4 regions of the Streptomyces sp. NPDC048297 genome follow, and region 1 is predicted to be linked to each of the others. Evidence: riboswitches for the same ligand, from Rfam matches in the RefSeq annotation. Region 1 holds a riboswitch; each other region holds the start of a gene.
The links. A riboswitch is a leader RNA that binds a small molecule or an ion and turns the genes downstream of it on or off. The one in region 1 is predicted to bind cyclic di-AMP.

Region 1 (7,457 bases):
CGGAAGAGAGTCGGCTTGGAGATCTCGGCCGCCGCGGCGATGTCGTTGACCGAGACGCGGTCGAAGCCGTGCTCCAGGAACAGCGAGACGGCCGCGTCGCCGATGGCGTCGCGCGTCCGCTCCTTCTTGCGGGCCCGCAGCCCCGTCGGCTCGCTCATCTCGCTCATCTGGCCACCGTAACATTCGTAACCGAGTTGCTTTTTTAACCGAGTAACGTTTTTATGGGCGGCATGAATCGGACAGACCTTCCTCCCGTGCTCGTCACCGGGGCGACCGGCCGGATCGGCCGCGTCGTCATCGACCGGCTCCTCGACGCGGGCGTGCCGGTCCGCGCCCTCACCCATCGCTCCGAGGCGGCGGCGACACTGCCGGCGAAGGTCGAGGTCTTCACCGGCGACCTCACCGTGCCCGAGACGCTCGACCCGGCCTTGAACGGCGCCGGTGCGGTCTTCCTCGTCTGGACCGCCCCGCCTCCGACCGCCGCGGCAGTCGTCGAGCGGCTGGCGGCCCACGTGCGGCGGGTCGTCTTCCTCTCCTCCCCGCATCAGACGCCGCACCCCTTCTTCCAGCAGCCGAATCCCATGGCGATGCTGCACGCCGACATCGAGAGGCTCATCGCGGCCACCGGACTCGAGTCGACGATCATCCGGCCGGGGATGCTCGCGTCGAACGCGCTGGCCTGGTGGGCGCCGGCGATCCGGGCCGGCGAGGTCGTCCGGTGGCCTTACGGCGCCGCCGAGACGGCACCGGCCGACGACCGCGACATCTCCGCCGTCGCGGCGCGGACGCTCTACCAGGACGGACACGCCGGAGGCGACTACGTCCTCACGGGCCCCGAATCGCTGACCCAGTCCGCGCAGGTGGACGCCATCGGTGACGTCCTGGGGCGCCGGATCGCATTCGAGGAGATGACTCCGGACGAGTTCCGGCGCCTGTCGGAGGGCACGGCGCCCACTTCGGTCGTCGACATGCTGCTCGCCGCGTGGAGCGCGGCGGTCGGACAGCCCGCGTACGTCACCACCGCGGTGGCCGACATCCTCGGGACTGCCCCGCGAACGTTTCGCCACTGGGCCGCCGACCACGCCGGCGCGTTCATGGAGGCTCACGGAAAACCCGTGTGCTGAGCACTCCGAACATGGCGTATGCTTGAGACACAACGACGCGGGGTGGAGCAGCTCGGTAGCTCGCTGGGCTCATAACCCAGAGGTCGCAGGTTCAAATCCTGTCCCCGCTACTGAAGACTCAGGGCCGGTGTCCAGCAATGGACACCGGCCCTGAGTGTTTTCCGACCTCGTACGGCCCGTGCGCCTCGTATGCCCGTGCGCCCCGTACGCCTCGTGCGCCCCGCACCGTCCGTAGTGGCGCACCTCACACCGGGTCATCCACTCGGCCCACACCGGTCGCCCGCCGTCCCCGGCCCCACCACCCTGTACGTACGTCGAAGACACGGGAGACGAGCGGTGCGCCCAGGTGAGATGGAGGAGGACGCCGGCGCCCGGGCCGGCGGCAGGCTCCCCGGCGACCCCGTACCCGACCCGGGCCTCGGCACGGACTCCACGGACTCCACGGCCCCCGCATCCGCCCCCGCATCCGCATCCGCGCCCGCACCCACGCCCCGGGACCGCGGCCGCCACCCCAGACCGCGGACACTCGCCCGCACCCTGCCCACGCTCCTGGTCACCGGCGGGATCCTGTACGACCTGCTCACCCCGCCCGCCTACACCGCCGTCCCGTTCTTCACGGCCGCCCCGCTGGTCGCCGCGCCCCTGGCCTCGCTGCGCACCACGGCTCTCACCGGCCTCGCCACCGTGCTCGCCGCCCTCCTCGTGCACACCCGCTACGCCCTGCCGGACGCCAGCGCCGTCACCGAGGCCGTCACCGTCGTCACGGTCGCCGTCCTCGCCCTCGTCATCAACCGCGTCGTACGCCGCGGCGACGAACGGCTCGCCTCCGCCCGGGAGATCGCCGAGGCCGCCCAGCGCGCCGTCCTGCCCGAACCCGCCGCGCGGATCGGCGGGTTCGACATCGCGGCTCGGTACGAGGCGGCCCAGGAGGGCGCGTACATCGGCGGCGACCTGTACGCGGTGCAGGACACCCCGCACGGCGTACGGCTGATCGTCGGGGACGTGCGCGGCAAGGGCATGGGGGCGGTCGCCGCCGTGGCCGTCGTGATCGGGGCGTTCCGCGAGGCCGCCGAGCAGGAGGCCACGCTGGAGGCGGTGGCCGCACGGCTGGAGAGGGCGCTGGCCCGCGAGGGCACCCGGCGGGAGGGGCTCGACGCCTTCGAAGGCTTCACGACCGCCGTCCTCGCCGAACTCCCGCACGACGACGGCGTCGCCCGCATCCTCAACCGCGGCCACCCGCCGCCGTTCATGCTGCACCCCGACGGCACCCTGCGCGCCCTCACGGCGCACGAGCCCGCCCTGCCCCTCGGCATGAGCGACCTCGGCATGTGGCCCGACCGCGCCCACCGGACCCCCTTCCCGGACGGCGCCACCCTGCTGCTCTACACCGACGGCCTGTCCGAGGCCCGGGACGCCCACGGCCGGTTCTACGACCCCGCGCGCCGGCTCGCCGGACGCCGCTGCCCGGACCCCGGCATCCTGCTCGGCCGGCTCGCCTCGGAGGTACGGCGGCACTCGGGCGGCGGGATGGCGGACGACATGGCGCTGCTGGCCGTACGGCGACCCGCCCTGAACTGAACTCTCACGCACGGTGACCGGGCGGCAGCCCTCCGCATAACATCTGAGACACCATCAAAAACCGAGTGACTCCTGAACGTGGGCCAACTCGCCCGTTTTCCCCCGGTCCTGACGGCTACGTCCACCCCGGAGAGTGGGAATGATCAGGCTGAACGGCTTGGAATCTGGCACCCCGGTCTATTAACGTTCGATAACGCAGCGCGGTCGTCCCAGCCGTCACAAGAGGCGGCTCCGTGCGCACGCGCCGAATCTCGCAAGGGAACCGGGGAACCACCACCTTGGGGTGAATCACGCGGACGCCGTCGTGAACTGCTCGACTCACGACAGGTATACGCGCGTAGGAGACCTTCCTGCTCCGAACCCGTCAGCTAACCCGGTAGGCGAAGGAAGGAAAGGAGTACGCCCGCGTGGCGTCCAACCGGCCTGCCCCACAAGCCCCGTTCGTGCCCGCTCAGCGAGAACCCGAGACCTTCGGCTACGGCGGTCGCGGCCCCGACGAGGGCCCCTGGGAGGAGTGGAACCCCACCGAGGAGTCCGTCCGCCCGGTGCGCGGACGGCACCGCGTCGCCAAGCAGCGCGGCGGACTCGCCCGCAGCTCCACCGTCCTCGGTGTCGGTGTCATAGCCGCCGTCGGCGCGGGTGGCATCGCCAGCGCGAACACCGGCAAGCCGCCGGTGTCCATCTCGCTGCCCGACCACATCCCCGACCATCTGCCGTCCATGGCCTCCGTCGAGAACCTGTTCGACGGCTCCTCCGACGCGCCCAAGGCCGCCCCCGCCTCCCTCACCAACGTCGGCGTGACCTCCGCCGACGCCGCGAAGGGCGCCGACGCGGGCGAGGCCCTGCGCAACCGGATCATGGCGCAGGCCGAGCAGCAGCAGAGCAAGGCCGACAGCCGGGCCGAGGAGAAGGCCACGGCTGCCGCTGCCGCGGCGGCCGAGAAGGCCGCCGCCGAGGCCGCCGACAAGGCGAAGAAGGAGGCCGCGGCCAAGGCCGCCGCCGAGAAGGAGAAGGCGGCTGCCGAGGCCAGGAAGAAGGCCGAGGCGGAGCGCCTGGCCGCGCTGGCGAAGCAGTACAAGCTGCCGGTCGTCTCGTACACCATCACCGGCACCTTCGGTCAGCCCGGCTCCATGTGGTCCTCCGGCTACCACACCGGCCTCGACTTCGCCGCGCCCACCGGCACGCTCATCCAGGCCATCCACGGCGGCACGGTCACCGAGGCGGGCTGGGCCGGCGCGTACGGCTACCGCACCGTCCTCACCCTCGACGACGGCACCGAGCTGTGGTTCTGCCACCAGTCCTCGATCAGCGTCTCCGTCGGCCAGAAGGTCACCACCGGAGAGGTCATCGGCCGCGTCGGCGCCACCGGCAACGTCACCGGCCCGCACCTCCACCTGGAGGTCCACCCCGGCGGCCAGTCCACCGGCATCGACCCGATGACGTGGCTGCGCGACAAGGGCCTCACCCCCTGAGCGGTCACCGCCCCACTACCGGCCCGCACCTGATCGTCCGCACGCGACCGGTCCCGGGCAGGTCCTGAACACCCTGCCCCCGCGACCGTCCCGGCCGGTCCTGAACCACCCCCTCCACGACCGGTCCCCGGCGGCCCTGGCGACATCCCCCCGACGCCAGGGCCTCCGGCGCGCACGCCCTCCGGGCGCGTTTGCCTCCCGGGCTCGTACGCCCGCAGCGCGCATGCCGCACGCCGCCCCCGGGCCCGCACCTGCTCCGTCCGGGTGGTTTCACACTCTGTTCGCAGGAAGGCCGGAATGGGTGTGGCGGGGGTGGCGGTTGAAGTGAAGCATGACTGCTTCTCACCCTTCTCTGCGTAAGCTCGGCGCCTCCGACCTCAAGGTCTTCCCGCTGGCCCTCGGAGGCAACGTCTTCGGCTGGACCGCCGACGAGGAGGCGTCCTTCGCCGTCCTCGACGCGTACACGGCCGCCGGTGGCAACTTCGTCGACACGGCCGACTCCTACTCGGCGTGGATCGAGGGCCACAAGGGCGGCGAGTCCGAGACGATCATCGGCAAGTGGCTCAAGGCCCGCGGCAACCGCTCGGACGTCGTCGTCGCGACCAAGGTCAGCCAGCACCCGGAGTACCAGGGCCTTACCGCGGCCAACATCAAGGCCGCCGCCGACGCGTCCCTGCGCCGCCTGGACACCGACTACATCGATCTCTACTACACCCACTTCGACCAGCCCGAGGTGCCGGTCGAGGAGATCATCGGGGCCCTCGACGAACTGGTGAAGGCGGGCAAGGTCCGGCAGATCGCCGCTTCCAACATCACCCCCGAGCGTCTGCGGGCCTCCCTCGACTTCTCCGCCCGCGAGGGCCTCGCCCGCTACGTCGCCGTCCAGCCGCACTACAACCTGGTCTCCCGCGACACCTACGAGGGCCCGCTGCAGGACCTCGTAGCCCGCGAGGGCCTCGCCGGCATCCCGTACTTCGCCCTCGCCTCCGGCTTCCTCACCGGCAAGTACCGCCCCGGCACCACGGTCGACAGCGCCCGTGCCGGCTCCGCCGCCAAGCACCTCGGGACCGAGCGCGGCCAGAAGGTCCTTCTCGCCCTGGACGAGATCGCCGCCGCCCACGAGGCCCCCGTCGCCACGGTCGCCCTCGCCTGGCTCGCCGCCCAGCCCACCATCGCGGCCCCCATCGCCTCCGCCCGCACCGTCGACCAGCTCCCGGCCCTGCTGGGCGTCGCCGACCTCCGCCTGACGGACGACGAACTGAAGCGGCTCACCGACGCCTCGGCCTGACGGACGCCTCGGCGTGACGCACACCTCGGCGTGAGGTGCCGCTCCGCTCGGCGGTGGCGCTACGACCGATACGGGTTGTACGCGTTGTGCGGGTTGTACGGGTTGTAGGCATGGTGCGCGTGGTGCGCGGGGTAGGGCGCCGCCGCGTACCCGTACCAGTACGGGGCCTGGGCCGGGGCGCCGTACACCGGGCGGGGCGGCGCGACCGCGCGGGAGGCGTACTCCAGCGACGGGCGGGCCACCTCGCGCCGCTCCCACAGCGCGCCCAGCAGTTCCCGCTCGCGCGTGATGAAGTCGGCCCCGGCCTTCCCCCGGCGCCCCCGGTGCCGCAGGAAGGCGAGCGAGGTGGCGTACGCCTCGTACTGGGCGACCGCCCGCGCCGCCGGCCGGCCCCCGAAGTGCCGGCGGGCATGGTCGCGGGCCATCCGCCGCGCCCGCATGGACCCGAGGACGAACGGCTCGGCGGGCCCCAGCCACCCGGCGTACACGTACGCCGTCAGCTCCTCCCGCACGGTCCGCAGCTCCCGCTGCCGCGTCCACACCGCGAGCCAGGTCAGCAGGCCGAACGCGGGCACCATGAACGCCCCGTACACGGCGAAGAAGCCGTACTCGCCGAAGGTCGAGGAGCCGTTCCAGAAGGCGTGCATGCTCATCGCGAGCAGCAGCCCGCCGAGCGGGATCAGCACGCGCCGGGCGGTCCGGCCGTCCGTGGACAGCGCGGCGATGCCGAAGCCGATGCCGGTGATCACGGTGAACAGGGGATGCGCGAACGGTGACATCACGACGCGTACGAAGAAGGTGGCGGCGGTGACGGAGGCGATGCCCCGGTCGCCGGTGAGCTGGTCGGTGCCGAAGGCCGTGCCCAGGTAGAGGATGTTCTCGGTGAACGCGAACCCGGTCGCGGTGAGCCCCGCTATCACGACCCCGTCGACGATCCCCGTGAAGTCGCGTCTGCGGAACAGGAAGACCAGCAGCACGGCCGCCGCCTTCGCGGACTCCTCGACTATCGGCGCTATCACCGTCGCGCCGAGGGTGTCGGCGCTGCCGGGGTCGGCGGTGGCCGTGGCGATCCACTTGGTGGCGAAACTGTTGGCGACGATGGCGATCAGCGCCGCCGCGCACGCCCCCCAGGCGAAGGCGAAGACCAGGTTCCGCCAGGGGCCCGGCTCGACCCGGTCCAGCCAGCGGAAGGCGGCTATCAGCCAGGGCACCGGCAGCACCGCGAGACCCAGCCCGACCAGGAACCCCTCGGTGCCGGTCTGCCGCCGCACCAGCGCGAGGATCACGAGACCGGACAGGGCGAGCAGCGTGATCAGCGCCCCGTAGCGCACCCACCGGCGCTGCCACCAGTGCGGATGCGCTCCGCTCAGGAGGCCTTGTGGGCCGGGGGTACCGGGGGTGCCGGGGGAGTACGTCGGGTACGGAGGACTGCTGGCCACGGCATCGACCCTAACGGTCACAGGGTGTCACGGTGTCACACGGTGCTGGGGACCTGATGCGGTACGCGACGGAAGAGCAGATCGTTCACCACATGTCCCTTGTCCAGTCCCTGCCCCTCGAAACGGGTCAGCGGCCGGAAGTCGGGACGCGGCGCGAAACCGCCGTCGGCCTGCGTGTTCTCGAAGTCGGGGTGTGCGGTGAGCACCTCCAGCATCTGCTCGGCGTACGGCTCCCAGTCGGTCGCGCAGTGCACGATCGCGCCGGGCTTCAGCCGGGTCGCCGCCAGGGACAGGAACTCGGGCTGGATCAGCCGCCGCTTGTGGTGCCGCTTCTTGGGCCAGGGGTCCGGGAAGTACACGCGCACCCCGTCGAGGGCGTCGGGCCGGAGCATCTCCCGGAGCAGGATGATCGCGTCGCCGTTCCCGACCCGGATGTTGGACAGCCCGTTGTGCTCGGCGAGCCCCAGCAGATTGCCCTGACCGGGGGTGTGCACGTCGACGGCGAGGATGTCGGTCCCGGGGTCCGCCGCCGCCATCTGCGCGGTGGCCTCGCCCA
Region 2 (7,457 bases), on a different contig from region 1:
ACCCTCGACCAGGTGCAGCCGGTCCCGGCGCTTGGTGCGGCGGAACTCGCTGCGGCGCCGGACGACGTCGAAGCGGTGGTCGAGGTAGACCTCCAGCAGTTCCTTCAGGCCCAGGGTGAGCGGCTGGCCGTCGACCAGGGCCACGTTGTTGATGCCGAAGGACTCCTCCATCGGAGTCAGTTTGTACAACTGCTCCAGGACCGCCTCGGGCACGAAGCCGTTCTTGATCTCGATGACCAGGCGCAGGCCGTGCTCGCGGTCGGTGAGGTCCTTGACGTCGGCGATGCCCTGCAGCTTCTTCGAGTTGACCAGGTCCTTGATCTTCCCGATGACCTTCTCCGGGCCGACCGTGAACGGAAGTTCGGTCACGACCAGGCCCTTGCGGCGCGCGGTCACCGCCTCGACCGAGACCGACGCGCGCATCTTGAAGGTGCCGCGGCCCGTCGCGTACGCGTCCCGGATGCCGTCCAGGCCGACGACCCGGCCGCCGGTGGGCAGGTCGGGGCCCGGGACGTGCCGCATCAGCGCGTCCAGGTCCGCGTTCGGGTACTTGATCAGGTGGCGGGCCGCCGCGACGACCTCGCGCAGGTTGTGCGGCGGCATGTTCGTCGCCATGCCGACGGCGATGCCCGAGGAGCCGTTGACCAGCAGGTTCGGGAAGGCGGCGGGCAGAGCCACCGGCTCCTGCTCCTGGCCGTCGTAGTTCGGCGTGAAGTCGACCGTGTCCTCGTCGATCGACTCGGTCATCAGGCTCGTCGCCTCGGCCATCCGGCACTCGGTGTACCGCATGGCGGCCGGCGGGTCGTCGTTGCCCAGCGAACCGAAGTTGCCGTGGCCGTCGACCAGCGGCAGCCGCATCGAGAAGGGCTGCGCCATGCGCACCAGCGCGTCGTAGATCGACGAGTCGCCGTGCGGGTGCAGCTTGCCCATGACCTCGCCGACGACACGGGCACACTTCACGTACGCCCGGTCCGGGCGCACGCCCATCTCGTTCATCTGGTAGACGATGCGGCGGTGCACCGGCTTGAGACCGTCACGGGCGTCCGGCAGGGCGCGCGAGTAGATGACCGAGTACGCGTACTCGAGGTAGGAGCCACGCATCTCGTCCACGACGTCGATGTCGAGGATCTTCTCCTCGTACGAATCGTCGGGCGGCGGGGTCTTCGTGCTGCGGCGGGCCATCGCTGCCGGCTCCTCCTGTTTTCTGCTCGCGCTTGACGGTGGTGACGCGGACCATTGTGGACCGCGGCACTGACAACCCGGGCCGCGACCCGGTCCCCGTACCCGCGGCCGGCGCCGGAGGCCGTCCGCCCGGTGCCCCGGAACCGACCGGCGGCACGCCTGACGCAGGCTACGCGATCCGCTGTGGGCGTACGTCCGCGGGAACTTCGCCGAGGTCCCGCACGCTGTGCATACAGTGGCAGGAACGGCAGGAAAAGCGCGGTTTCATTCGACCGCCTCAGCTCGCGAAGGGACGTACATGCCCATGGGTCACACGACCACAGCCGAGGCAGGCTCCGGGGGCCTGACAGCGACCGAGCACCGGCTGGCCAACGGTCTGCGCGTGGTGCTCTCCGAGGACCACCTGACCCCGGTGGCGGCGGTCTGTCTCTGGTACGACGTGGGTTCCCGCCACGAGGTCAAGGGACGTACCGGCCTGGCTCACCTTTTCGAGCACCTGATGTTCCAGGGCTCCGGACAGGTGAAGGGCAACGGCCACTTCGAGCTGGTGCAGGGCGCCGGCGGCTCCCTCAACGGCACCACCAGCTTCGAGCGCACCAACTACTTCGAGACCATGCCCGCCCACCAGTTGGAGCTGGCCCTCTGGCTGGAAGCCGACCGCATGGGCTCCCTGCTGGCCGCCCTGGACGACGAGTCCATGGAGAACCAGCGGGACGTCGTCAAGAACGAGCGCCGCCAGCGCTACGACAACGTGCCCTACGGCACCGCCTTCGAGAAGCTGACCGGCCTCGCCTACCCCGAGGGCCACCCGTACCACCACACGCCGATCGGCTCCATGGCGGACCTGGACGCGGCCACCCTGGAGGACGCCCGCCAGTTCTTCCGCACCTACTACGCGCCGAACAACGCGGTGCTCTCCGTGGTCGGCGACATCGACCCCCAGCAGACGCTCGCCTGGGTCGAGAAGTACTTCGGCTCCATCCCCGCCCACTCCGGCAAGCCCGAGCCCCGCGACGGCTCCCTGCCGGAGACCATCGGCGAGCAGCTGCGCGAGGTCGTCGTGGAGGAGGTCCCGGCGCGCGCCCTGATGTGCGCCTACCGGCTCCCGCAGGACGGCACGCGCGCGGCGGACGCGGCCGACCTGGCCCTCACCGTCCTCGGCGGCGGCGAGTCCTCGCGCCTGTACAACCGGCTCGTGCGCCGCGACCGTACGGCCGTGGCGGCCGGCTTCGGCCTGCTGCGCCTGGCCGGCGCGCCCTCGCTGGGCTGGCTGGACGTGAAGACCTCCGGTGACGTCGAGGTGCCCGTCATCGAGGCCGCCATCGACGAGGAGCTGGCCCGCTTCGCCGAAGAGGGCCCCACGCCCGAGGAGATGGAGCGCGCCCAGGCCCAGTTGGAGCGCGAGTGGCTGGACCGGCTCGGCACGGTCGCCGGCCGCGCGGACGAACTGTGCCGGTTCGCCGTCCTGTTCGGCGACCCGCAGCTCGCCCTCACCGCCGTCCAGCGCGTCCTGGCCGTGACCCCGGAGGAGGTCCAGGAGGTCGCCAAGGCCCGCCTGCGCCCCGACAACCGCGCGGTCCTCGTCTACGAGCCGCTGTCCGCCGAGTCCGCCGAGCACACCGAGGAGGCGGGGCGCGGCGAGGACCCCGAGTCGGAGGCCACCGTGGAAGCGGGCGTCGCCCCCGCCGACCAGAACGACAACGAGGAGACGGACCGGTGACCGAGCTCGCCACGATGGACTTCCACCCCCAGCCGCGGCCCGGCGAGGCCAAGCCCTGGGCGTTCCCGGCCCCCGAACGCGGCACGCTGGACAACGGCCTGACCGTCCTGCGCTGCCACCGCCCCGGCCAGCAGGTCGTCGCCGTCGAGGTGCTCCTGGACGCGCCCCTGGACGCCGAGCCGGCCGGCCTGGACGGCGTCGGCACGATCATGGCGCGGGCCTTCTCCGAGGGCACCGACAAGCACTCCGCCGAGGAGTTCGCCGCCGAACTGGAGCGCGCCGGCGCCACGCTCGACGCGCACGCCGACCACCCCGGCGTCCGGATCAGCCTGGAGGTCCCCGCCTCCCGCCTCGCCAAGGGCCTCGGCCTGCTCGCCGACGCCCTGCGCGCGCCCGCCTTCGCCGAGAGCGAGGTCGAGCGGCTGGTCCGCAACCGCCTGGACGAGATCCCGCACGAGATGGCCAACCCCTCCCGCCGGGCCGCCAAGGAACTCTCCAGGGAGCTGTTCCCGGCGACCTCGCGCATGTCCCGGCCGCGCCAGGGCACCGAGGACACGGTCGAGAAGATCGACGCGGCGGCCGTACGCGCCTTCTACGACCGCCATGTGCGCCCCGCGACGGCCACCGCGGTCGTCGTCGGCGACCTCACCGGCACCGACCTGGACGAGCTGCTCGCCGACACCCTGGGCGCCTGGACCGGCACCCCCGGCACGCCGCGGCCCGTGCCGCCCGTGTCCGCCGACGACACCGGCCGGGTCGTCATCGTGGACCGGCCCGGCGCCGTCCAGACCCAGCTGCTCATCGGCCGGATCGGCCCCGACCGGCACGACCGCGTGTGGCCGGCGCAGGTGCTCGGCACCTACTGCCTCGGCGGCACCCTCACCTCCCGCCTGGACCGGGTCCTGCGCGAGGAGAAGGGCTACACCTACGGCGTACGCGCCTTCGGGCAGGTCCTGCGCTCCGCGGCGCCTTCCGCCGGAGGGGCCGCCGGTGCCTCGATGCTCGCCATCAGCGGCTCGGTGGACACCCCGAACACCGGTCCCGCGCTCCAGGACCTGTGGACGGTGCTGCGCACGCTCGCGGCGGAGGGCCTGACCGACGCCGAGCGGGACGTCGCCGTGCAGAACCTCGTCGGGGTGGCGCCGCTGAAGTACGAGACCGCGGCGGCCGTCGCGGGCACGCTGGCCGACCAGGTCGAGCAGGAGCTGCCGGACGACTTCCAGGCGCAGCTTTACCGGCAGTTGGCCGCCACCGGCACCGTGGAGGCCACCGCGGCGGTCGTGAACGCCTTCCCGGTGGACCGCCTGGTGACCGTCCTCGTCGGTGACGCGGCTCAGATCAAGGAGCCGGTCGAGGCGCTCGGCATCGGTGAAGTCACCGTCGTGGCCGCTGAGTAGAGGCCGCGCACGACGATGCGCGTGGGCCCTGGCGACCGACGGGTCGTCAGGGCCCTTGCCGTTCCCGGCCGTGCCGCGGCAACACCCCTGAGATGTCCGGTTTCGGACGGAGGTTGCCGGTCTGCCCTGTGGGATGCGCTACAAAAGCCCGGATCCGTTTGGGGATCGGCAGTCGCCCCCTTTAGCGTCTTCCGGGCTGTTCGTCATGCAGTGCGCCGCGCCCGCGGCACCGGACAGTCATCGCCGAGTCCCCGTACGGCGCGAGCCAGGGGAGCCGGGGACCCAACCGCAGTCCCTGGGGTGAATCGGACGCCCGCGCCACGGCGAGGGAGTCCGTAGGAGACCTTCCTGCTCCGAACCCGTCAGCTAACCCGGTAGGCGAGAGGGAAGGAAAGGACCAGCCAGCTCATGGCGTTCATGTGCGCCTCCGGGAAGCACCGCAAGCCCGGCCGGGTCATGCGCACCACCGCTTCGGCGGTCGGTATCGCTGCCCTCACCACCACCGGTGTCGTCGGCACCCTCATGGCCTCGCCCGCACTCGCCGCGGAGAACTCCGTCGAGCGGACCGGTCTCACCCCCGTCATCACCGTCAGCGCCAGGCTCGCCGAGGAGATCGACGCGCAGGCCGCCGCGCAGAAGGCCGCCGCCGAGCGGAAGGCCGCCGAGGAGGCCGCCGCCAAGGCCGCCGCCGAGCGCGCGAAGCAGGCACGGGAGGCCAAGGCCCGCGCCGCCCGCGAGGCGGAGCGCAAGCGCCTGAACGCGTTCGTCCCCCCGATCGCGCACTCGTACGTCTCCACCGGCTACATGGCGAGCAGCTCCCTGTGGTCCTCCGGCTCCCACACCGGCATCGACTTCCACGCGGCGAGCGGGACGACGGTCCACGCGGTCGGCTCCGGCACGGTCGTCTCCACCGGCTGGGGCGGGGCGTACGGCAACCAGATCGTGATCCGGATGGCCGACGGCATGTACACCCAGTACGGCCACCTGTCGTCCATCGGCGTCGGCGTGGGCCAGCGGGTCGTGCCGGGCCAGCGGATCGGCCTGTCCGGCGCGACCGGCAACGTCACCGGACCGCACCTGCACTTCGAGGCCCGGACGACCCCCGAGTACGGCTCGGACGTCGACCCGGTCGCCTACCTCCGCAAGCACGGCGTGTCCGTCTGACGGTCCCGCGCGGCGGCCGTCCGAAACGCAGCGCACCGTGAAAGCCCCGGCTCATCCGAGTCGGGGCTTTCGTCGTTTTCCACGCCTCTTACCCGGTCGACTGGCCAAAAAATATCCACGGATTCCTGCCCGCCGTCGGAAATTCCCGCCGATTGGAATACAGTCACTGAGCGGACGTCCATCGTCGACGTTTCACGGGGATGAAGACGGAGGTCGGTCATGCGTATTCCGGCACAGTCGGTGTGCACGGCGATCCGGGACGACATCGTCGTGGGTGTCCACGAGCGCGGCAGCCGTCTCACCGAGGAAGTCCTCGCCCGCCGCTACGGCGTCTCGCGCGTCCCCGTGCGCGAGGCCCTGCGCACCCTGGAGGCCGAGGGCTTCGTGGTGACCCGGCGGCACGCCGGCGCGTGCGTGGCCGAGCCGACCGAGCAGGAGGCCGCCGACCTGCTGGAGATGCGCCTGCTGCTGGAGCCGCTCGGCGCCGCACGGGCCGCGCAGCGGCGCACCGATGCCCATCTGAAGGTGCTGCGCGGCCTGGTCAGACTGGGGCAGGAGCGGGCCGAGCGGGGGCGCAGCGAGGATCTGCGCTCGCTCGGCGGCTGGTTCCACGAGACGCTCGCCCAGGCCTGTGGCAGCCAGTCGCTGACCTCGACGCTCACCCAGCTGCGGCACAAGATCGCCTGGATGTACACGGTGGACGTGCCGTCGAGCCCGGTGGAGTCCTGGGCGGAGCACGGCGCGATCGTGGACGCGGTGGCGCGCGGCGACGGCGAGCGCGCGCGGGCGGTCACGGCCCTGCACACCGAGCGCGCGGCCCTTGCGCACCGGTTGCGCTTCTCCGGCGGCACGGACCGCCAGTCGCGCGTGAGGACTTCGCAACATGCCGTAAACACATCGCGCCCACGGCATTAACACGGGCACCGTATACAAAGAGGGGTAATTCCACGGGGTGCATTCCGGGTACCCGAATTCCCGTGCGCCCGCGATTTCCCTCCGGGTTTTCCGCGCGCCCGCTCGTGCACCCGTTCGTGAACGCGGCCGTGGACGCATCCGTGGGCCTGCCCATGAACGCGCCGGTGAATCCGCTCGTGAATCCTCCGTGACGCGCAAAAGCCGCGCCACCCGCAAAGGGTGACGCGGCTTCCGTCTTCCGGGGGCCGTCTTCCGGGGCCGGGGGCCCGGGGCCGGGGGCCCGGTGCCGGGTGCTCAGACGGTCTCGGGCAGTTCCTCAAGGCCCTCGGCGACGAGCTTGGCCAGGCGGTCGAGGGCGACGTCCGCGCCCTCGGCCTCGGAGGCGAGGACGATCTCCTCGCCACCCTGGGCGCCCAGGCTCAGGACGGCCAGCATGGAGGCCGCGTTGACGGGGTTGCCGTCAGCCCTGGCGATCGTCACCGGGACGCCGGCGGCCGTCGCGGCTCGGACGAAGATGGAGGCGGGGCGGGCGTGGAGACCCTCGGCCCAGCCGACGTTGACGCGGCGCTCAGCCATGTGATGCTGCCCTTCAGTTTCCCAGGGTTGTCTAGACCAGTTTCCCATATCGTGGAGCGTGCCCGGCCCGGACGTGCCCGAGCGGACCTGCGTCCGGCCCGGACGTGCCCGAGCGGACCTCCGTCCGGGGTCCGGACGTGTCGCCGGACCGCGGCCCCGATCCGGCTTCCGTTCCCCACAGACTGCCTCGCGCCATTGTCATTGGCGAGCCGTACTCTGGGGCCCATGCAGACCCCGGCGGACCGGCAGGACCGGCACGAGTACCCCGCCCACTGGGAGGCGGACGTGGTGCTGCGCGACGGGGGCACCGCGCGCATCCGGCCCATCACCGTCGACGACGCCGACCGCCTGGTCAGCTTCTACGAGCAGGTCTCGGACGAGTCGAAGTACTACCGCTTCTTCGCGCCGTACCCGCGACTGTCCGCCAAGGACGTCCACCGCTTCACGCACCACGACTTCGTGGACAGGGTGGGGCTCGCGGCCACCATCGGCGGCGAGTTCAT
Region 3 (7,457 bases), on a different contig from region 1:
GCCGTCCTCGCCGGGGTGCTCGTCCGCGGGGTCGGGCGCCACGAGCGGCTGGACGCACGGGCCCTTGAGCCACCACTCCGGCAGCATGGCGATCGCCTCGTCGCCGAGCGGGTTCACGCCCGGTCCGGCGGCCAGCGAGTGGCCCACCAGCACGTGCAGGCACTTCACCCGGTCCGGCATGCCGCCCGCGCTCGGGAAGCCCTCCAGGACCTCGATCTCGTCCCGGCGCCGGATGTAGTCCTCGTGCGCGGCCCGGTACGCGGCGGCCAGCTCGGGGTCGCTCTGCAGCCGCTCCGTCATCTCCTTCATGACGCCGTTCGCCTCCAGCGTGCCGATCGCCGAGGCGGCGCGCGGGCACGTCAGGTAGTACGTCGTCGGGAAGGGCGTGCCGTCCGGCAGCCGCGGAGCCGTCTCCACGACGTCCGGCTGCCCGCACGGGCACCGGTGCGCGATCGCCCGCAGCCCGCGCGGCGGACGGCCGAGCTGCTGCTTGAAGGCCTCGACGTCCGCGTCGGTCGGCTCGGTACGCGGAGTGGGCGGCGGAGGCGTTTCCATGACTGTCTTCAGCTGTCTTTCTGTCGGTTCACTGGTCGGAGGCGTCGGACTTGTCGACGCCGTCCCAGACGTTCGCGTACCACGGCCGGTGCGCGGCCCGGAGGTCGGCGTGGGCCTGCTTGGCCGCGCCCGGGTCGATCATCACGTACCCGGTCTCGCCGGGCATCACGTAGTGCAGCCGGCGCCGGATCTGCTGCTCGGCGTAGGAGTCGTCCTGCCAGCGCGCCTTGAGGTCGCGCAGCTGCTCGACCCGCTCGCGCGCCTGCTCCTGCTGACGCCGCAGGTCGGCGATCTCCGCGCGCTGGGAGACGTACTGCCGCATCGGATAGGCGAGCGCGACGATCAGGGAACACAGCACCAGCGCGAGCAGCGCGGCGCGGCCGGTGAGCCGCGAGCGGCGGGCCTGGCGCTTGGTCTGGGAGCGGTAGACGCGGGCGGCCGTCTGCTCCCCGAGCAGTCTGAGCCTGGTCGCGGTGGAGAAGCGGTCCCCGTTCTTCACGGCCATCTGGCTCTCCGCCTCCCCTTTCACGCGCGTACGTCCCCGCACACGGTACGGGACCGGGTACGGGGACGTACGTACGACTGGCTAAGACTTGAGCCGGGTTGCCGTTCAGCCCTTCGGCTGCTCAGCCCCTCGGCTGCTCAGCCCTTGAAGCGCGGGAAGGCGCTGCGGCCGGCGTACACCGCGGCGTCGTCGAGGATCTCCTCGATGCGCAGCAGCTGGTTGTACTTGGCGACGCGCTCGGAGCGGGCCGGGGCGCCGGTCTTGATCTGGCCGCAGTTGGTGGCGACGGCGAGGTCGGCGATGGTGACGTCCTCGGTCTCGCCGGAGCGGTGGGACATCATGCACTTGAAGCCGTTGCGCTGGGCCAGCTCGACGGCGTCCAGGGTCTCGGTGAGCGAGCCGATCTGGTTCACCTTCACCAGGAGGGCGTTGGCGGTGCCCTCCTCGATGCCGCGGGCCAGGCGCTCCGGGTTGGTGACGAACAGGTCGTCGCCGACGATCTGGACCTTGTCGCCGAGGCGGTCGGTGAGGACCTTCCAGCCGGCCCAGTCGTCCTCGAACAGCGGGTCCTCGATGGAGACGAGCGGGTAGGCCGCCACCAGCTCCTCGTAGTACTCGGTCATCTCGGCGGCCGAGCGGGACTTGCCCTCGAACTCGTACTTGCCGTCCTTGTAGAACTCGGACGCGGCGACGTCGAGCGCGAGCGCGATCTGCTCACCGGGGATGTAACCGGCCTGCTTGACGGCCTCCAGGATGAGGTCGAGGGCCTCGCGGTTGGAGCCGAGGTTCGGGGCGAAGCCGCCCTCGTCGCCGAGGCCGGTGGACAGGCCCTTGCCCTTCAGGACCTTCTTGAGGGTGTGGTAGACCTCGGTACCCCAGCGCAGCGCCTCGGAGAAGGACTCCGCGCCGATCGGGGCGATCATGAACTCCTGGATGTCCACGTTGGAGTCCGCGTGCGAGCCGCCGTTGAGGATGTTCATCATCGGCACGGGCAGCAGGTGCGCGTTGGGGCCGCCCAGGTAGCGGAACAGCGGCAGGTCGCTGGCCTCGGAGGCGGCGTGGGCGACGGCGAGGGAGACGCCGAGGATGGCGTTGGCGCCGAGGGAGCCCTTGTTGTCGGTGGCGTCCAGGTCGAACATGGCCTGGTCGATCAGGCGCTGCTCGGTGGCGTCGTAGCCGACCAGCTCCGGGCCGATCTGCTCGATGACGGCGAGGACGGCCTTCTCGACACCCTTGCCCTGGTAGCGGTTCGGGTCACCGTCACGGAGCTCGATGGCCTCGAAGGCACCGGTGGAGGCACCGGACGGAACGGCGGCACGACCCGTGCTGCCGTCGTCGAGGCCGACCTCGACCTCGACCGTGGGGTTGCCTCGGGAGTCCAGGATTTCCCGGGCTACGACGACGTCGATGGACGGCACGAGCATCTCCTTCTTGGAATGTGACGCTGGAAGAGCGGGGCTGTTGTGCCTTGCGGCTGTGCCTTGCGACTAGAGCCTAACCGTCCCAGGGGCGTCGGCCACCGACCGACCGTCCCGTGGACGGGGACTGCAGTGAGACGGTACCCATTGTTCATCAGCGGAACAAAGGGAGTTCACGAAATACGGAGGTTCATGAAAAAACCCCGCCCCGGTGCGTACGGGGGAACACGCACCGGGGCAGGGAGTCCGTGGGGACGGGGGAGGCCTGAGCCTGGGGTCACTTCAGGTGCAGCTGCTGACCCGGGTAGATGAGGTCGGCGTCCGCGACGATGTCCTTGTTCAGGTCGAACAGCTTCTTCCAGCCGCCCTTGACACCGTGCTTGCCGGCGATGGTGCTGAGGGTGTCGCCCTTGACCACCTTGTACTCGCCGTCACCCTTCTTGACCTTCTTGCCGGTCGGGGTGGTGACGGTCTTGCTCGCGGCCGGGCGGTCCGCCGAACGGGAGGCGGCCTGCTGGTCGGTGGAGCGGGTGGTGGTGCTCGGCGCGGCGGGCTTGGCGGGGGCCGGCTTCGCGGGGGCGGGCTTCGCGGCGGCGGGAGCGGCGCCGTAGGGGGTGCTGGACAGGCCCGTGCCGCAGACCGGCCAGGCGCCCTTGCCCTGGGCGGCGAGGACCTTCTCGGCGACGGTGATCTGCTGCTGCTCGAAGGCCAGGTCGGCGCGGGAGGCGTAGGCCGTGCCGCCGTACGCGGCCCAGGTGGAGGCGGAGAACTGCAGACCGCCGTAGTAGCCGTTGCCGGTGTTGATGGACCAGTTGCCACCGGACTCGCACTGGGCGACCTTGTCCCACTCCGAGGCGGTGGCGGCGGAGGCGTTGCCGGCCGCCATCAGCGGGGCGACGACGACGGCGCCGGCCACGCCGGCGAGCGTGACGGCGCGAAGAGCCTTGGCCGGACGACGGTGCTTGCCCTTGCTGGAAAACAGCATGGATCGATCCCCTCACCGACGCCTGCGAGGTGAGCTGTCGGGTTCGGGCCGGTTGAGTTGCCCGGCCGTCCCTCCCGTCTTCCGGGAGGCACGGCTTCACCCCGAGCCGGTCGCGGCATCAACTGCCGGATCCGGCGCCTACCTTGGGTCCCCCGCTCCTGCCTACGGCGCGTGACGCGTCGACTGTTCCCGGGCGACCGCTGGCAGGATTCGGCGTTGCGGATGCCGGGGCTCGTGGTGACGAGCGGCCTCGACCGTAGGCAGGCGTTCGGCGGAATTCCAAAGACGATCAGGGCTTCTGAGACTCATCCCACACTTTCACCAAAACGGACATTAGCGGGTGAAGTGGGGCGCCAACTCCCCCTGTCCGCCGCCCACTCAGGAACCGACGTGCAGGGTCTGACCGGGGGCGATGTCGTCCGGGTCGGCGCCGACGGCCTTCTTGTTCTGAGCGTAGAGCGCGTGCCATCCGCCGTCGACGTCAAGGGAGTCGGCGATGGAGCTGAGCGTGTCGCCCTCGCGGACGGTGTAGTCGTCCGCGTCACGGGAGGCGTGACGGCCCGAGGCGTGGCCGCTTTGACCGTTTGTCACGCTTTCGTCCGCAGTGCCGCCACGGTGACGTCCGCCACCGTCGAGGGCGCCGGTGTCGACCAGACTCCAAGAGCTGCCGGTCTGCCACGAATTGCCCGGGTCGCCGAGCGTGGGGTCGGAGGCGGCCGAACCCTCACCCTCCTGCGACGCCCCGGTTCCGGGCGAGGCCGACATGTCGGACTCGGCGGCACCCGCACCCTCACGGGCGTCACCGAAACCGGAACCCTGGCCCACACCCGGGGACGGCGTGGCGGACGCACCCACGGAGGGGTCCGACGAGTCCGAGAGGTCCGACGAGTCGGACGAAGAGGATGAACCCGACTTGTCGGACGAGTTCGACGAGTCGGTCGAGTCGGGTGAGCCGGACTTCTTGCCGGACCCGGAGTCGTCGCTCTGGGAGTCGGAGGAGTGGCCGGAGTTGCCCTTGCCCGAGCCCTGGGAGTCGGAGCCCCCGACGCCCGTGTCGACGTCAGCGGAAGCGGAGTCGGCGGTCATCCCGGAGAGCAGGGCGCAGGTGGCCCAGGGGGTGGTGCCCTGGTCGGCGAGGATCCTCTCGGCGACCGCGATCTGCTGCGACCGGCTCGCCCGGTCGGCATTGTCGGCGTACTGGGTGCCGCCGTACTTGACCCAGTCCTCGTGCGAGATCTGCAGGCCGCCGTAGTACCCGTTGCCGTTGTCGGCGCTCCAGGAGCCGCCGCTCTCGCACTCGGCCACCTTGTCCCACGTGGTGCCGTCGGCCGCGTGGGCGCTCACGGCACCGAGGAGCGGGATGGCGATGGCGGAGCCGGTCACTCCGGCCGCGACGATGAGCGCCGGAGCCTGACGGGGGCGACGGTGACGACCGTTCCCGGGAAGCATACGGAGGCCTTTCGAGCGACAGCAGAACCGGCGCGGCAGGCGTTGCCCGTCCGCCACGCTGAAGGGTGAAGGTATCGGCAGATGATCGCTCATCACAAGTTCATGCCGCGCGGATCACGTGAAGATCACATAGTTGAACGCCTCTCACGTTTTCTCCGCGCACCGGCCTCAGGGAACCGGCGTGAACTCCACGGGGAGCGTGCGCAGACCGCGCATGATGAGCCCGCCACGCCAGCGCAGATCGGCCGGATCCGCCCCGAGCCGCAGGTCGGGCAGCCGGGTCAGCAGGGTGGCCAGCGCGGTCTGGCCCTCCAGCCGGGCGAGCGGGGCGCCGAGGCAGTAGTGGATGCCGTGGCCGTACCCGAGGTGCTGGTTGTCGCGGCGCGCGAGGTCCAGCACGTCCGGGTCCTCGAACCGCTCCGGGTCGCGGTCCGCGGCGGCGAGCACGACCAGCACCGGGTCGCCGGCCGCGATGTCCTGCCCGCCGATGCTGAGCGGCCGGGTCGCGAACCGCCAGGTGGCCAGCTCCACGGGGCCGTCGTAGCGCAGGAGTTCCTCCACACCGGTCTCCAGGAGGCCCCTCTCCCCGGCGGCCAGCGAGCGCTGGAGGCGGTGGCGCTGCTCGGGGTGGGTGAGCAGGGCGTAGGTGCCGTTGCCGATGAGGTTGACGGTCGTCTCGAAGCCGGCGAACAGAAGGATGAAGGCCATGGCGGCGGCCTCGTTCTCGGTGAGGTGCTCGCCGTGGTCGGAGGCCCGGATGAGGCCCGAGATGAGGTCCTCGCCCGGGGTCGGCTCGGCGGGCAGCGCCTGCCTCTTGCGGTGGATGAGTTCGGCGAGGTAGCCGCGCATCTTCTTGACCGACCGCGCGACCCCGCCCCGCGGACCTCCGCCGTGCCGGATCATCATGCCCGCCCAGTCCCGGAAGTCGTCCTGGTCCTCACGCGGGACGCCGAGCAGGTCGCAGATGGCGTAGATGGGGAGGGGGAAGGCGAACTCGTGGATGAGGTCGGCGGAGCCCGTCGCGGCGAACCGGCCGATCAGCTGGTCGGTCAGCTCCTGCACCCGCGGGGCGAACTCGGCGACACGGCGGGGCGTGAACGCCTTGCTCACCAGCCGGCGCAGCCGGGTGTGGTCCGGCGGGTCGATGTTCAGCAGATGCGTCATCAGGTCGGCCTTGCGCTCGCCGGGGATACCGGTCTTCCCCTTGGCGTGCGCGGGCTCGTCGTGATGGGCCGGGTTCTTGCTCAGCCGCTGGTCGGCCAGCGCCTGCTTGGCATCGGCGTAGCGGGTGACCAGCCAGGCCTCGACCCCACTGGGCAGCTTGGTGCGGTGCACGGGCGCGTGCTCCCGGAGCCAGGCGTAGGCGGGGTAGGGGTCGGCGGCGAACTCCCAGGTGAAGAGGTCCGGGGCGGGGGTCGAGGTCGGCGCGGGGGGCGAGGTCGGCGCGGGGGTCGGGGTCGGCGCGGGGGTCGGGGTCGGCGCGGGGGTCGGGGTCGGCGCGGGGGTCGGTGCGGGGGGCGGTGCGGAGGCGTCGGGGTGGGGCTGGTTGGTCACTCCTCGACGGTATCCGGACCCTGCTCCTCTTCTTACTCCTCCTACTCCTTGCTTCTCCGGCTCCTTGCTTCTCCGGCTCCTTGCTTCTCCGGCTCCTTGCTTCTCCGGCTCCTTGCTTCTCCGGCTCCTTGCCTCTCCGGCTTCGCCTACTCCTCATCTCTCCTGTTCCGGCTTCTCCTGCTCCGGCTGTGTGCCTTCCGCCGCCCGTATCGCGTCCCGGTAGGTGCGGGCCGCGGCGCGCAGGGCCGCTTCGGGGTCGGCGCCGTCCGCTTCGGCGCGGACCGCCAGGGCCAGCAGTTCGTAGCCGATGCCCTCGCCCTGGGGCAGGGGTACGTCCAGGCCGGCCGTGCGGGCGCGGGAGGCGAGCTTGGCGGCGAGGGCGAGACCGGGCTGGCCGAGGGGGACGCCCTCCGTCACCGAGGTGCGCCGCTTCTCCTCGGCCTTGGTGCGCAGCCAGTGCTCCTGGACGTCCTCCGGGGTCTGCGCCTTCTCCTCGCCGAAGACGTGCGGGTGGCGGTGGATCAGCTTGGCGACGATGCCGCCGGCCACGTCGTCGATGGAGAACGGCGTGTCTGGGTCCTCCTCGGCGATGCGGGAGTGGAAGACGACCTGGAGCAGGACGTCACCCAGCTCCTCCCGGAGTTCGTCGCGGTCTCCGGCCTCGATCGCCTCGACCAGTTCGTACGCCTCCTCGATGCCGTACTTGGCCAGGCCCAGGTGGGTCTGCCGGGAGGACCAGGGGCACTCCTCGCGGATGCGGTCCATGACCTGCACGAGGTCGAGGAAGCGGGCGCCGGGCAGGTCGTAGGAGGCGGGGAGCAGCTCCAGCTCGGGCATCCGCACCCGGCCGGAGCCGGCCAGCCTCGCCAGCCCGTCGGTGAGGGCCGGCTCGCCCTCGCCGGTGGCCACGACCACCACCGTCCGCCCGCCGGCGCAGGCGTCGACCAGATCCTGCGCGGTGGGGGACTCCTCCGACACGACCGTCCCGGCC
Region 4 (7,457 bases), on a different contig from region 1:
AGTGGGATGTCCGTGGTTTCCATCAGACCAAATCCGCCGTGCGAAGGCGTCAGACCACGGAGCCAAGTCCGCGTACGCCTGGGGTATGACGCACGAGGGGCGGCGCCTCCCCGATCCGTAGGGGTCGTGGGGGAGGCGCCGCCCTCGTGGTGTGCGGCGGGGCGGCGGCCGGGGCTCGGGAGAGACGGCCGGCCGGGCGGTGAGCGGTGCGCAGGGGCTGTCCGCCCCGGGCCGCAGAGGCCCGCAGAGGCTGTCCGCGCGGCCTCGGAGGCTCTCCCCGCAGGGAGCAGCCCGCCCTGTGCCCGCCCTGAGCCGTAGGGGCTGTCCGCAGGGGCACTCCGCCCCGGGCCCCGTAGGGGCTCGCCAGGTCCTAGCCGGCGCGGTGCACCACGGCGTCGCAGAGCTGGGTCAGCGCCGACTTGGCGTAGCCCTCGGGCAGCGGGGAGAGCGCGGCGCGCGCCTCCTCGGCGTACCGGACGGTGTCCCGGCGGGCCTGCTCCAGCGCGGGGTGGCAGCGCAGGCTCTCCAGCGCACGCGCGTGCAGGGTGTCGTCGCTGAGGTCGGAGTCGAGCAGCTCACACAGGGCGACGTCCTCGGCGAGGCCCAGCCGGGCGGTCCGCTCGCGCAGCCGCAGCACGGGCAGGGTGGGGATGCCCTCACGCAGGTCGGTGCCCGGGGTCTTGCCGGACTCGTGGGAGTCGGAGGCGATGTCCAGGACGTCGTCCGCGAGCTGGAAGGCGACACCGAGGCGCTCGCCGTACTGGGTGAGCACGTCGATCACCGTCTCGTCGGCGCCGGACATCATCGCGCCGAACCGGCAGGACACCGCGACCAGGGAGCCCGTCTTGCCGCCCAGCACGTCCAGGTAGTGCTCGACCGGGTCGCGGCCGTCCTGGGGACCGGCGGTCTCCAGGATCTGCCCGGTGACCAGCCGCTCGAACGCGAGGGCCTGGACACGGACCGCCTCGGGGCCGAGGTCCGCGAGTATCTGGGAGGCGCGGGCGAAGAGGAAGTCGCCGGTGAGGACCGCGACGGAGTTGCCCCAGCGGGTGTTGGCGCTGTCCACACCACGTCGTACGGCCGCCTCGTCCATGACGTCGTCGTGGTACAGCGTGGCCAGGTGGGTCAGCTCCACGACCACGGCCGACGGCACGACGCGCGGCGCGTAGGGGTCGCCGAACTGGGCGGCGAGCATCACGAGCAGCGGCCGGAACCGCTTCCCGCCGGCCCGTACCAGGTGTTGCGCGGCCCCCGTGATGAACGGGACCTCGCTCTTGGTGGCCTCGAGCAAGCCTTCCTCGACAGCCGCCAATCCGGCCTGGACATCGGCTTCCAGAGCCTGGTCCCGCACGCTCAGCCCGAACGGCCCGACGACGGTCACGAGGGGTCTCCTGTCTGCTGGTGTCTGCTGGCGATTACACGGTTTGTCGATAGGTCGCTGCCATCACTCAAGTCAGCGTATCCGGTCCTCTTTCGATCACCGATAGCACCCACCGGTCCACCCCGGGCGGTATCGGGATCATGACCGTTATGTTTTTGATCACCCAATAAGAATGGACATTTATTGACTTAACGGGACGATGCACCCCGCCGTCGAACGCCACGCCGACCGTGCGCGCGTTCGACGCCCCTGAGTACGACTCCGGGGACCGCCAGGTGACAAGTCGGAGACGATCCGGAGGCGACCCGGAGACGATCCGGAGAGGACCGGGAGGCAACCAGGAGGCCGTCTCCCCCCTCTTCAACGAGGGGCGCCTCCCCAGAGGTTCCGGGCCCGGGTGGACCGACACCCCCTAATGGCCGCATTAAGAGCGAATCCAGCCAATCCCCCATGTCCGCTTTTGCGCATTTTGCCGTTTCGTGAATTGGGTCACTCGCACCCCTCGGCGACCCCGCCCGCCCGATCGCCCCTTTCGCCTTGCCCTGCCGGGCAGTTGAGGATTGGCGATCGCAAAGGATCAAGTGCCCCAAAAGCCGCAGAACAAGGTCAACTAGCACTTCAGGTGAATCCACCCCTTGTTCCGGACATGTGCTCTCGCATACGTTCCGGGCCGTCAGACGGACGCCGAATCCTGCCGCGTCTGACACCACCCACTCGACGAACTCATTCGTACGGCAGGAGCGGGGGACCCAGGTAAGTCGCCGGACCGGTCGGCACATGTCGCACCGGAACGGCTAGGGGTGAAGTCGCACCACCTCCAGCGCCCGACGGGCCTGGCGGCGCGGCCGGGCACCTCCCCGCCCGAACCCGACAGCTCACCCCGCAGGCGACGGAGAGGAATACGACATGCCCGCTGCCGCTCAGCCCCGCCGCACCCGCTCGCCCCGCCTCTTCCGCACGCTCGCCGTCGCCGGGACCGGCGCGGCCCTGCTCGCCCTTCCGATCGTCGGCGCCACCAGCGCCTCGGCCGCGGGCACGACCGGCTCCACGCCCTCCACCACGCTCGCCGGGTACCCCAACAACCTGGACGGCTGGATCCGCGAGTCGCTCGCGATCATGGGCGAGAAGAAGATCCCGGGCACGTACAACGGCATCTACCGCAACATCATCCGTGAGTCGTCGGGCAACCCGAAGGCCATCAACCTCTGGGACTCCAACGCCGCCAAGGGCATCCCGTCCAAGGGCCTGCTCCAGGTCATCGACCCGACCTTCAACACGTACCACGTGGCGGGCACGGCCTTCGACCCGTACGACCCGGTCGCGAACATCACGGCCGCCTGCAACTACGCGGCCGCGCGCTACGGGTCGATCGACAACGTCTTCGGCGCCTACTGATCCACCGGCCCCACCCACAGGCCTGACCCCCACGGGCCTGACCCGCGGGCCTGCCCCCCACAGGCCCCGCCCCCGCAGGCCTGACCCCCACAGGCCTGATCCGGCCGGCTGACCCATCCGGCGGGGGGCCCTGACGAGCCCCTGGTCAGCCGGCCGGAAACAGTCTTTCGAGGACGACGGCGACACCGTCGTCCTCGTTCGACGTCGTGACCTCGTCGGCGACGGCCTTGAGTTCCGGATGGGCGCCGGCCATGGCGACACCGTGGGCGGCCCAGTCGAACATGGGGATGTCGTTGGGCATGTCGCCGAAGGCGAGGGCCTGTTCGGCACGGACCCCGAGATGCCCGGCGGCCAGCGCGAGCCCCGTCGCCTTGGTGACACCGCACGGCTGGAGCTCCACGGTCCCCGGCCCCGACATCGTGACCGTCGCGAGCGAGCCCACCGCCGCGCGCGCGACCGACGCCAACTCGTCGTCGGACAGCTCGGGATGGCGCAGCAGCACCTTGCTGATGGGCTGGCACCACAGGTCGTCGCGCCGGCCGACCCGCACGGCGGGCAGGGTCGGGTGCGGCATCCGGTACCCGGGCTCGATCAGCGTGAGCCCGTCCACCCCGTCCTGGTCGACGGCCGCGTACACCTGGCCCACCTCGGCCTCGATCTTGCCGAGCGCGACCTCCGCCAGCTCCCGGTCCAGCCTGACCGACCACAGCAGCCGGCCGGCCCCGGCGTCGTAGACCTGCGCGCCCTGCCCGCACACCGCGAGCCCGGTGCCGCCGAGGGTGTCGAGCAGCGGCCGTACCCGAGGGGCCGGGCGCCCCGTCACCACCAGATGACGCGCACCAGCGCGCGCCGCCCGCGCGAGCGCGGCGCGCGAACGGTCGGAGACGGTGTCGTCGCCGCGCAGCAGCGTCCCGTCCAGGTCGGTGGCGATCAATGTGTATACGGGAGGTGCGGCCATGCCCAGAGAATACGGACCGCGCACCCCTCGACTCACCCCGCGCTTCCCGCACTTGTGCGCTGCCCTGCCCCGTGCGACACCGCCGGGGCGCCCCCGGAGGCACTGCCCAAGAAGCGCACCTCGGCCGTAACGTGTGGCGCGACCACATGGAACACAGCGCCATGCACGGCCAGGATGAGAGCGAGGCAGTACCCCATGCCCCCCTTCGACGTCCCCGAGGGCGACCCCTTCGGTCCGCACAATCTTCCCTATGGTGTGTTCTCGCCCGCCGGCGGCGCGGAGCGCAGGGTCGGCGTCCGGCTCGGTGACCACGTCCTCGACGCGGGCGCCGCAGCCGCCGCGCTCGGCTCCCCGTACGTCTCCCTGCTCGCCCGGCCCGGCCTGGACGCGCTGCTGGCGGCCGGGCGCACCGCCTGGTCGGACGTGCGGCGCGCGCTGACGGCGTGGGTGACGGTGCCCTCCCACCGCTCCGCGATCGAGCCGCTGTTCCACCCCTTGTCGTCGGTGACCCTGCACCTGCCCTTCGAGGTGGCCGACTACGTCGACTTCTACGCCTCCGAGAACCACGCCCGCAACGTCGGCCAGATCTTCCGCCCGGACGCCGAGGACTCCCTGACCCCCAACTGGAAGCACCTGCCGATCGGTTACCACGGCCGCTCCGGCACCGTCGTGGTCTCGGGCACGGACGTCGTACGGCCGTCCGGGCAGCGCAAGGGCCCCGGCGACCCGGCCCCCGTCTTCGGCCCCTCCGTCCGGCTCGACATCGAGGCGGAGGTCGGCTTCGTGGTCGGCGCGCCCTCCGCACCGGGCCGCCCGGTCGCACTCGGCGACTTCCGCGAGCACGTCTTCGGTCTCTGCCTGCTGAACGACTGGTCGGCGCGGGACATCCAGGCCTGGGAGTACGTCCCCCTCGGACCGTTCCTCGGCAAGTCCTTCGCGACCTCGGTGTCGGCGTGGATCACCCCGCTGGAGGCGCTGGACAGCGCGCGCGTGGCACCGCCCGAGCGCACGCACCCGCTGCTGCCCTACCTGGACGACGCGGCCCCCGGGATCGAGCCCGGCGGCTACGACCTGCGGATCTCCGTCGCCGTCAACGGCCAGGTGGTGTCCGAGCCGCCGTTCTCCACCATGTACTGGACCGCCGCCCAGCAGCTCGCCCACATGACCGTCAACGGGGCCTCGCTGCGCACCGGTGACCTGTACGGCTCGGGCACGGTCAGCGGCCCGGCGCACCACCAGCGCGGCTCCCTGCTGGAGCTGACCTGGAACGGCCGCGACCCGCTCGAACTCCCCGACGGCAAGCGCGCGTTCCTGGAGGACGGCGATGTCGTGACGATGACGGCGTGGGCGCCCGGCGAGGACGGGAGCCGGGTCGGCCTGGGCGAGGTCAGCGGGCGCGTCGTGTCGGGCTGAGCCAGCAACCACCGGGCGCGACGCGATCGGAGCCGGACACCTGACGCGTGGCCGTGTCCCCGTCATACTGGCGGGGACACGCACCACGCGACGCGCCCTCGGCGTGTCACCCCGCACCACCTGCCCCGCCCCCTCTCCGACCAGGAACCGGAGCCCCGGCATGGCCATCTGCCTGCTCCTGCTGACCGTCGTCGGCCTGACAGCCGCCGTACCGGTGCCGCGCGCGCTGACCCGGGCCGTGTGGCCCGAGCGGGAACCCGTGGTCGCCCTGTGGGTGTGGCAGTGCCTCGTCGTCACGGTCCTGCTGTGCTGTCTGACCGCGCTGGTGCTGGGCACGGCGGCCGTCTTCCACACCGTCCGCGACCGGGTGTTCGCGCCCGCGCCGCCCGCGGTCACCGCCGCGTACGACCTGTCCACCGCTCCGGTGTGGGCCACCGCCCTCACCGTGCTGCTGGCCTGCGGGGCCGCCTGGACGACCGCGATGCTCGCCCGGGAGCTGACCGAGATGCGCCGCCACCGCGGCCAGGCCCGCGCCCAGCTGCGCGAACGCGCCCCCGACCTGCCCGCGGGGCTGCCCGCGACGCGGGGGCCGATGCTGGTGCTGGAGGACGAGTACCCGGACGCCTGGTGGATGCCCGGCCACCCGCCCCAGCTGGTCGTGACCACGGGGGCGCTGCAGCGCCTGACCGACCACCAGCTGGACGCGGTCCTCACCCACGAGCGCGGCCACGCCCGCGCCCACCACGACTGGCTGCTCCACCTGTCCACCGCCCTCGCCACCGGTTTCCCGCGTGTCCCGCTCTTCGCCCACTTCTGCGACCAGACGCACCGACTGGTCGAGCTGGCCGCCGACGACACCGCCTCCCGGCGCTGCGGCCACCTCACCACCGCCCTCGCCCTGATCGAGCTGAACCAGCACCGGGGTGTCCTGTCCTGCGCCTCCAGCAACCGTCTCCTCGGCGAGCGCGTCGACCGCCTTCTGGAGCCGCCGCCGCGGCTGCTGCGCAGGCACCGGGCGCTGACGACGACGGTGGCGGCGCTGGTGCCGCTGCTGCCGCTGCTCATCACCTTCGCCCCGGGACTGACGGCACTGTCCTGAGGCGCCGGTTCCGGCCGGCCCCGAGCCGCTCGGACCGGCCGCTCGGACCGGTCAGCCCCGAGCCGCTCCGACTGGTCGGCCCCGGGCCCCTATATCCAGTCCTCCGGCTCCGGTTCCGGCTCGTCCGCGGGCCAGTCGTCCGCGGGTGACTCGCCGGGTGCGGGCGGCTCACCGACGGAGCCGGCGGCACCGGCGACTGATGCTGAGCCGGCGGCACCGTCCAGGGTGGCCAGTACCGCGAGGACCTCCTCGCCGTACGTCGCCAGCTTCTTCTCGCCGACCCCGCTGACCGTGGCCAGCTCGCGCACCGAGCCCGGCATGCGGGAGACGATCGCGCGCAGGGTCGCGTCGTTGAAGATGATGTACGGCGGGACGCCCTGTTCCCGGGCCTGCCCGGTGCGCCAGACGCGCAGCGCCTCGAAGGCGGGGAGCAGCTCCTCGGGCAGCTCGACAACGGCGGCCTTGGCCTTGCCGCCGCCACGGCCGGAACCCGCGCCGGAACCAGAACCGGAACCGGACCGGGAGACGGACGGCTTCTTCGGTTCCTTGCGCAGCGGCACCTCCCGCTCTCTGCGCAGCACCTCGCCGCTCGTCCCGGTCAGCACGAGCGTGCCGTACTCCCCCTCGACCGCCAGTAGCCCCTGGGCCAGCAGCTGCCGGACGACGCCCCGCCACTCGCCCTCGGAGAGGTCCTGGCCGATGCCGAACACGGACAGCTGGTCGTGGTCGAACTGGATCACCTTGGCGGTGCGCTTGCCGAGCAGGATGTCGACGATCTGCAGGGCGCCGAACTTCTGCCCGCGCTCGCGCTGCAGCCGCACCACCGTCGACAGCACCTTCTGCGCGGCCACCGTGCCGTCCCAGGTCTCCGGCGGGGTCAGGCAGGTGTCGCAGTTGCCGCAGCCCGAGGTCCCCGGTTCCTGGCCGAAGTAGGCGAGCAGCCGGCCGCGTCGGCAGCCGGCGGTCTCGCACAGGGCGAGCATCGCGTCGAGGTGGGAGGCCGCCCGGCGGCGGAACGCCTCGTCGCCCTCGCCGAGCTGGATCAGCTTGCGCTGCTGCACGACGTCGTTGAGGCCGTAGGCCATCCAGGCGGTGGAGGCGAGGCCGTCGCGGCCCGCGCGGCCGGTCTCCTGGTAGTAGCCCTCGATCGACTTGGGCAGGTCGAGGTGGGCGACGAAACGGACGTCCGGCTTGTCGATGCCCATGCCGAA

Region 2: it holds a riboswitch for cyclic di-AMP, as region 1 does, so the genes downstream of both, ACGFYV_RS04735 (M23 family metallopeptidase) here and ACGFYV_RS37070 (M23 family metallopeptidase) in region 1, are expected to answer to the same signal.
Region 3: it holds a riboswitch for cyclic di-AMP, as region 1 does, so the genes downstream of both, ACGFYV_RS09150 (transglycosylase family protein) here and ACGFYV_RS37070 (M23 family metallopeptidase) in region 1, are expected to answer to the same signal.
Region 4: it holds a riboswitch for cyclic di-AMP, as region 1 does, so the genes downstream of both, ACGFYV_RS07410 (transglycosylase SLT domain-containing protein) here and ACGFYV_RS37070 (M23 family metallopeptidase) in region 1, are expected to answer to the same signal.

What each region holds. Positions count from the first base shown of each region.
Region 1 is NZ_JBICZA010000068.1:7,349-14,805, forward strand. It holds gene ACGFYV_RS37050 (TetR/AcrR family transcriptional regulator) at 1-158, opposite strand, end outside; gene ACGFYV_RS37055 (NAD(P)H-binding protein) at 231-1,124, shown strand; tRNA gene ACGFYV_RS37060 (tRNA-Met) at 1,161-1,234, shown strand; gene ACGFYV_RS37065 (PP2C family protein-serine/threonine phosphatase) at 1,476-2,702, shown strand; cyclic di-AMP (ydaO/yuaA leader) riboswitch at 2,935-3,102, shown strand; gene ACGFYV_RS37070 (M23 family metallopeptidase) at 3,110-4,174, shown strand; gene ACGFYV_RS37075 (aldo/keto reductase) at 4,506-5,462, shown strand; gene ACGFYV_RS37080 (PrsW family intramembrane metalloprotease) at 5,522-6,901, opposite strand; gene trmB (tRNA (guanosine(46)-N7)-methyltransferase TrmB) at 6,937-7,457, opposite strand, start outside.
Region 2 is NZ_JBICZA010000003.1:208,732-216,188, reverse strand. It holds gene ACGFYV_RS04750 (DNA topoisomerase (ATP-hydrolyzing) subunit A) at 1-1,182, opposite strand, end outside; gene ACGFYV_RS04745 (M16 family metallopeptidase) at 1,481-2,902, shown strand; gene ACGFYV_RS04740 (M16 family metallopeptidase) at 2,899-4,299, shown strand; cyclic di-AMP (ydaO/yuaA leader) riboswitch at 4,531-4,695, shown strand; gene ACGFYV_RS04735 (M23 family metallopeptidase) at 4,708-5,463, shown strand; gene ACGFYV_RS04730 (GntR family transcriptional regulator) at 5,683-6,378, shown strand; gene ACGFYV_RS04725 (HPr family phosphocarrier protein) at 6,673-6,954, opposite strand; gene ACGFYV_RS04720 (GNAT family N-acetyltransferase) at 7,180-7,457, shown strand, end outside.
Region 3 is NZ_JBICZA010000006.1:183,514-190,970, reverse strand. It holds partial or broken gene ACGFYV_RS09165 (DUF501 domain-containing protein) at 154-555, opposite strand; gene ACGFYV_RS09160 (septum formation initiator family protein) at 584-1,060, opposite strand; gene eno (phosphopyruvate hydratase) at 1,198-2,484, opposite strand; gene ACGFYV_RS09150 (transglycosylase family protein) at 2,756-3,463, opposite strand; cyclic di-AMP (ydaO/yuaA leader) riboswitch at 3,468-3,643, opposite strand; gene ACGFYV_RS09145 (transglycosylase family protein) at 3,842-4,912, opposite strand; gene ACGFYV_RS09140 (cytochrome P450) at 5,081-6,466, opposite strand; gene ACGFYV_RS09135 (nucleoside triphosphate pyrophosphohydrolase) at 6,620-7,457, opposite strand, start outside.
Region 4 is NZ_JBICZA010000005.1:135,854-143,310, reverse strand. It holds gene ACGFYV_RS07415 (polyprenyl synthetase family protein) at 371-1,381, opposite strand; cyclic di-AMP (ydaO/yuaA leader) riboswitch at 2,087-2,283, shown strand; gene ACGFYV_RS07410 (transglycosylase SLT domain-containing protein) at 2,288-2,776, shown strand; gene ACGFYV_RS07405 (HAD family hydrolase) at 2,922-3,734, opposite strand; gene fahA (fumarylacetoacetase) at 3,930-5,147, shown strand; gene ACGFYV_RS07395 (M56 family metallopeptidase) at 5,308-6,246, shown strand; gene recQ (DNA helicase RecQ) at 6,336-7,457, opposite strand, start outside.